2 regions of the Dictyobacter halimunensis genome follow, and region 1 is predicted to be linked to the other one. Evidence: riboswitches for the same ligand, from Rfam matches in the RefSeq annotation. Region 1 holds a riboswitch; the other holds the start of a gene.
What was found. A riboswitch is a leader RNA that binds a small molecule or an ion and turns the genes downstream of it on or off. The one in region 1 is predicted to bind S-adenosylmethionine.

Region 1 (3,419 bases):
TGCCTGTCCTGCGCCTCATCCGTGAGCGCTTCGCTAAGGAGCAGCCACTCAAAGGCGTGCGTATGTCGGGCTGTTTGCATATTACAACCGAGACCGCCAACCTGGCCATTACCCTGAAGGCCGGCGGCGCCGACCTGGTGCTGTGCGCCTCCAATCCTCTTTCGACGCAGGATGATGTGGCCGCCGCGCTGGTGAGCGAGTATGGTATCCCAACCTATGCCATCAAAGGCGAGGATGAGAAGACCTACTACAGCCACATCAACTCGGTGCTCGACCACAATCCTCAGATGACGATGGATGATGGTTGTGACCTGGTTTCAACCCTGCATACCACTCGCACAGACCTGATCCCCAACATCATCGGTGGCATGGAAGAGACCACCACCGGCGTGATCCGCCTGCACAGCATGGAGAAGCAGGGTGTCCTGCGCTTCCCGGTTCTGGCGGTTAATGACTCTGACACCAAGCATTTATTTGATAATCGCTATGGAACAGGTCAGAGCACGCTGGACGCGATTATTCGCTCGACCAATGTCCTGCTGGCTGGTCGCACCATCGTGGTCTTCGGCTATGGCTGGTGTGGTCGTGGTGTGGCCTCCCGTGCCCATGGCCACGGCGCCAACGTGATCGTCTGCGAAGTCGATCCTACCCGTGCCCTGGAGGCCGTCATGGATGGCTATCGCGTCATGCCCGGTGTAGAGGCTGCCGCCCTGGGTGATGTCTTCATTACCGTGACCGGCGACATCAACGTGATCGACCAGGCTCACATGGAGAAGATGAAAGACGGCGCCCTGATCGCCAACTCTGGCCATTTCAATGACGAGATTAACATTCCGGCTCTGGAGAAGTTGGCCACTGGCAAGCGTCGCGTGCGCGACTTTGTCGATGAGTACACCTATGCCGATGGTCGCCATGTGCACTTGCTGGCCGAGGGCCGCCTGGTCAACCTGTCCGCCGCCGAAGGCCATCCCGCCAGCGTGATGGATATGAGCTTCGCCAACCAGGCCCTGGGTTCAGAGTTCATGCTCAACCATGCCAAAGAGTTGAAGCCCCAGGTCTACACCCTGCCACAGGATCTCGATAAAGAGATCGCGCGCCTCAAACTGCATGCCATGGGCATCAAGTTTGATACGCTCACCGAAGAGCAGGAGAAGTACCTCAACTCATGGGAGTCCGGCACCTAAGCCATCTTTCATGTGGTTCCGGATAGCAGGCTGGCGGCATAGTATCGCGCCAGCCGCTATCCTTCGCTTCTCCTTCTCATCATGCATCAATGTACTTGATCCATGCATGCTGATAGCGCTTGCATAGATTTGACAGCTAGCATATCTGTAGCGTACAATTATAAGCAATGTTAAGCGCATAGGTGGTGTTAAACCCCTGCTACATGGACAAATAAATACATGAGTGTAATCACTCTCATCAAGAGAGGTGGAGGGAAACGGCCCGATGAAGCCCGGCAACCCGCCTGTTTTCACTAATAAACAGGAAGGGTGCCAATTCCGGCGGTCTATGCTATGCCGCAAGATGAGGGGAATGTGCAATAGCCACACCCCTGAGAAAAAGGGGTTTTTTTATGCCTGAGCCCCACATATACTTCTCACTTCACCTTCAGCATAGAATAAAAGTAATTAATATGGCCATACATATGCATGTGTCACCAATTTTTTTCGAGAAAGGAATGGCCCATTCATGACAAGTTTCATGCATGATCCTAAAACATTTTTTACCAGCGAGTCGGTGACTGAAGGTCATCCAGATAAACTCTGTGATCAAATTTCGGACGCGATTCTGGATGCGATTCTGGCGCAGGACCCTATGGCTCGTGTGGCCTGTGAGACGGCTACAACGACAGGCCTGGTTCTGGTTGCAGGTGAAATTTCAACGTCAGCCTGGGTCGATATGTCGGCGGTCGTGCGCCAGACTATCGAGCAGGTCGGCTATATCAATGCCGATTATGGTTTCGACTATCGCACCTGTGGTGTTACTACCTCTATTGGCAAGCAGTCGCCCGATATCGATATGGGCGTCAGCCATTCCCTGGAGAGCAAAGGCGACAAGGTCGTGCGGTTGACCGACGACGAGCTAGAGCGCATCGGCGCTGGCGACCAGGGTATGATGATCGGCTTTGCCTGTAACGAGACCCCCGAATTGATGCCGATGCCGATCAGCCTGGCCCACAAATTGACGCGCCAGCTCTCGCAGGTACGCCGCAAATCCTGGAGCGGCCAGGGCCCGATGACATATTTACGTCCCGATGGTAAGGCACAGGTTACGGTACAGTATGAGCATGGCGCACCAACCCGCGTCGATACGATCGTGATCTCTACCCAGCACGCCGACTATGTGGATCGCGAGCAGATCCGCCAGGATGTGATCGAGTATATTATTAAGCCCGTTATCCCCGCGCATCTGCTGGATAAAGACACCAAGTTCTATGTCAATCCTACCGGTCGCTTTGTTACCGGCGGTCCCATGGGCGATGCCGGCCTGACTGGCCGTAAGATTATTGTCGATACCTATGGCGGCATGGCTCGCCATGGTGGTGGCGCCTTCAGTGGTAAAGACGCGACCAAGGTTGACCGTTCGGCTGCCTACGCGGCTCGCCATATCGCGAAGAACATCGTGGCCGCCGGACTGGCGGATCGCATTGAGCTGCAGATCGCTTATGCCATCGGCGTGGCGCGTCCGCTCTCGCTGTTCGTTGAGACCTTCGGCACCGGCAAGGTTTCGGATGAAGAGATCATTCGCCTGATCAATGAGCACTTTGATCTGCGCCCGGCGGGCATTATCCAGGCACTGGACCTGCGCCGCCCCATCTACCAGCCGACCGCTGCCTTCGGTCACTTCGGCCGCACCGACATCGATCTGCCCTGGGAGGCTCTGGATAAAGTCCCCATGCTGCGCAAAGGCGTCGGCGCCAGCGCCGAAACCAGCGAAGCAGTCTCTCAGTAATCTTCAATAGTTGAGATAAAAAAATGGTGATGGGGGGTGTACGCCTCCTATCACCATTTTTTTATCTCAACTATATTTTCCCTCTCGCTATTTCTGGTCTGCATCTACTATAATGTGTGATGTACAGATTACCTGTACCTATCACAACTTATATGCATAGTGCAGAAAGGATCACCTCGAGATGGACTTTTCACTCAATGAAGAGCAGATGGCCATTCGTCAGACATGCAGGGAATTCGCTGAACAAGAAATCAAGCCCATTGCTGAAGAAATAGATGCCACTGGTTCGTTCCCCTACGCGCTGATTCGCCAGATGGGCGAGCTTGGTCTGCTAGGATTGCCTTTCCCCGAAGAATATGGCGGGGCCGGAGCGGATTTTCTTTCGTATTGTCTGGCTATTGAGGAGATTTCACGCGGAGACGTTTCCATCGGGATTACCATGGAGGCCCATACATCCCTGGGCG
Region 2 (3,419 bases), 2.6 Mb from region 1:
CATCGCGCCGAGTTCGAGAGCGAGCTCAAACTGATCTGTGAGCAGCACCAGATCGGTGTGATCCCCTATAGCTCACTGGCCGGTGGTTTCCTGACGGGCAAATACGAGCGCGGCGGAAATGCTGAGAGCGAACGTGCCAGCTCGATTGCGCAGAAGTATGACTCTGAGGGTGCCTGGCGTACCGTCGATGTCGTCAAGCGCATCGCCCGGGAAATTGAAACCACGCCGAGTGCCGTGGCGCTGGCCTGGCTGCTGGCTCAGCCCACTGTTACCGCTCCTATCATCGGAGCCAACAGCGCCGATCAACTGCAGCCCAGCCTGGAGGCGGTCGACATCACCCTGAACCTTGGCCAGATTACCGCCCTCAACCAGGCTTCCTCCTGGGACTAAATGCTGAAAAAAGAGGTGGCTTGCAACTTCTGAAGAACCACCTCTTTTTTACTGGTTGGTTATTGTTTTTTCTTGTATACATGGTGTATGGTGTGACTATACAAGTTGGGCTGATTTGTTTAGGAGGGGGCTGTTATGCATGATCCGTTGCACAGATACACGTTAGATGAATATTGGAGGATGGTCGAAAGCTTTCCTGAACGGAAATATGAGTATATTGATGGCGATATCCGCATGATGACTGGTGGGACGCTTGCCCATTCTCAGATCGCGGCCAGGATTGCTGGTATATTGGATCGTGCTTTGTATGACTCTGAGTGCAATGTGTATGGCTCTGACGCGGCGGTGGAATTGCTTGATAACCGCATCTATTATCCTGATGTATCTGTCTCCTGCGATCCGGCTGATTGGACGCGCAAGAGGGCCTTAGAAGCTCCCTCCGTGGTTGTAGAGGTCCATTCTCCTTCGACCGAGAAGACTGATAGGGGAGAGAAGCTACTCGCGTATCAGCGCTATCCTACCATCCAGGAGATCCTGTTTGTTGATTCGCGCCGGCGTCTGGTAGAGCACCATCATCGGTTGGGCATGTCCCGGTGGCAGCATTCTATCTTTACCGATGACAGGGATATTATAGAACTCTCCAGTATTGAAGTCAGCTTTACGCTCAAAGAGATTTATGCCAAAGTTTACCTGGAGTTAGAAGAAGAACCGTAGGTGCCGGGTTCGTCCCGGCTTCCCGCATCGTAGGTGCTGGGCTTGACCCAACTTGCGCAAATATGGCGATATGTGTATTTCGTACACATGTTTGGTATGGTTGTGCCCTTGACAGCGTTTAACTACCTTGGGTATACTACTCAATAACATTAAGATACAAATCGCAAACAAAAGAACATACTATAACTGAATAAATGCAGTGATAACTGCTCTCATCAAGAGAGGTGGAGGGATACGGCCCTGTGAAGCCCGGCAACCCGTTTGCAATGTAGCAAGCAGGGTGCCAATTCCGGTGAAACGTGCTGCGCATGTTTCGCAAGATGAGGGGAACAGCAATGTAGCGGCCCCCCAAGTGTGGGGCTTTTTTGTTACCTGTTTCCTGGAATCTGGTGTACCTTACAATTGAAAAAGAGAATTGCGTTGAAGAGGAAGAGTAAATGAGAATGGGCGGCTACAGAGAGTTGACGACGATGAGATGTCAGCGCCGTACCGGCATTGAATATGGCCTCTGAGTTGCAGATTGAACCCTTTGGCGAGGTAGTAGATTGTGCCGTGAGCTACGTTATAGCTGTAGTGTTATGGATTGCCACTGGCCGTTAAGTTGTGGATAGTTTGAATGGCCAGGTTGACAGGATAACACTCGTAAAGGTTGGCGCCGTGAGGTGTCAATAGATCAGGGTGGTACCGCGAAGACGTTTACCCCTCGCCCCTGCAGGGTGAGGGTTTTTTTGTTCCTTTTTCCAGGAGGAGAGTATTGCATGGTAGCGCAATTAGAATATATAAATCGAATAAAGACGCAGACAGAGAATGAAGTGTTTACATTCACTTTTGATCAGCTTTTGCTGCAGCGCGGCGACCGACTGGGTCCGGTGACGCTGGCGTATGAGACCTGGGGGGAGCTCAATGCCACCGGCGATAATGCGATCTTGATTACGCATGCGCTGACCGGTAGTTCTCATGCCCATGATGTCGAAGATCCAGAGAATCCTAAGGCTGCCTGGTGGAATCCCCTGATCGGTCCCGGAAAATACTTTGATACTGCGCGCTACTTTGTGATTTGCGCCAATATTATTGGCGGCTGTTCCGGTAGTACCGGCCCTTCCTCAGAGAATCCTGTGACCGGACGACCTTATGGTATGCGCTTTCCCGTGATCACGATCCGTGACATGGTGCGATCCCAGTATAAGCTGATCAAGCACCTGGGCGTGCGCCGACTGGCCATGGTGGCCGGTGGCTCCATCGGGGGACAGCAGGCGCTGGAGTGGGCGGTCACTTACCCTAATATCGTGGATAAAGTGGCCGTGATCGCGGCCTCGGCGGCTGTGTCGGCCCAGGCGATTGCCTTTAATGAGGTGGCTCGCCAGTCGATTATGGCTGATCCCGCCTGGCAGTGTGGGGATTACCGGCTGGACCAGGGACCCGCGACGGGCCTGGCGATCGCGCGCATGCTGGCGATGATCACTTATCAGAGCGAGGAGTCGATGGAGCAGCGCTTCGCGCGCAAGCAGGCGCAGCGCGAACCGGTGACCGCGCCGACCTTTTCTCCCAATCTGGGTGGCCGCTTCGATGTCGAAAACTATCTCTACTATCAGGGCGATCAGCTCGCGCGCCGCTTTGATGCCAATAGCTATCTCTATATCAGCCGAGCGATGGATCTTTATGATGTAAGCGAGGGGTATGCCTCTCTTGAAGATGCGCTCGGACGCATCCAGAGTAAGATGCTCTTTGTCGGGATCAGCTCCGATTTTCTTTTCCCGGCGTCACATGTGCGCTGGCTGGCAGATAAAGTACAAACCGTTGGAGGCGATGGGCGCTATGTGGAGATAAACTCTCCCCATGGCCACGATGCGTTCCTGAAAGAATGGGACCAATTAAACACCGTCCTCCACCAATTCTCACTATAAAAAAGGAGAAATAAATCTCATGGCATTAAATAGTAATCGTAGCTATGGTTTTGAAACGTTGTCTTTGCATGCTGGACAGGAAACCGCCGATAGTGCCACCGGGGCGCGCGCCGTGCCTATTTATCAGACCTCATCTTATGTCTTTGATAGCCCTGAACATGCGGCGAATCTCTTTGCCTTGAAGCAATTTGGCAATATCTATACTCGTATTATGAATCCGACTCAGGATGCCTTTGAGCGCCGCGTGGCTGCCCTGGAGGGTGGCGTGGGCGCTCTGGCGGTCGCGTCGGGCCAGGCGGCCGAGTCGCTGGCGCTGCTCAATATCGCCGGCGCGGGCGATGAGATCATCTCGTCGGCCAGCCTGTATGGTGGTACCTACAATCTGTTCCACTATACCTTCGCCAAGCTTGG

Region 2: another riboswitch for S-adenosylmethionine. It lies ahead of metX (homoserine O-acetyltransferase MetX); the one in region 1 lies ahead of metK (methionine adenosyltransferase).

Annotation. Positions count from the first base shown of each region.
Region 1 covers NZ_BSRI01000002.1:4,129,888-4,133,306, forward strand. The annotation lists gene ahcY (adenosylhomocysteinase) at 1-1,184, shown strand, start outside; SAM riboswitch class I at 1,417-1,534, shown strand; gene metK (methionine adenosyltransferase) at 1,705-2,955, shown strand; gene AABA21_RS31070 (acyl-CoA dehydrogenase family protein) at 3,137-3,419, shown strand, end outside.
Region 2 covers NZ_BSRI01000002.1:1,507,172-1,510,590, reverse strand. The annotation lists gene AABA21_RS20250 (aldo/keto reductase) at 1-390, shown strand, start outside; gene AABA21_RS20245 (Uma2 family endonuclease) at 526-1,104, shown strand; SAM riboswitch class I at 1,314-1,431, shown strand; gene metX (homoserine O-acetyltransferase MetX) at 1,863-3,008, shown strand; gene AABA21_RS20235 (homocysteine synthase) at 3,028-3,419, shown strand, end outside.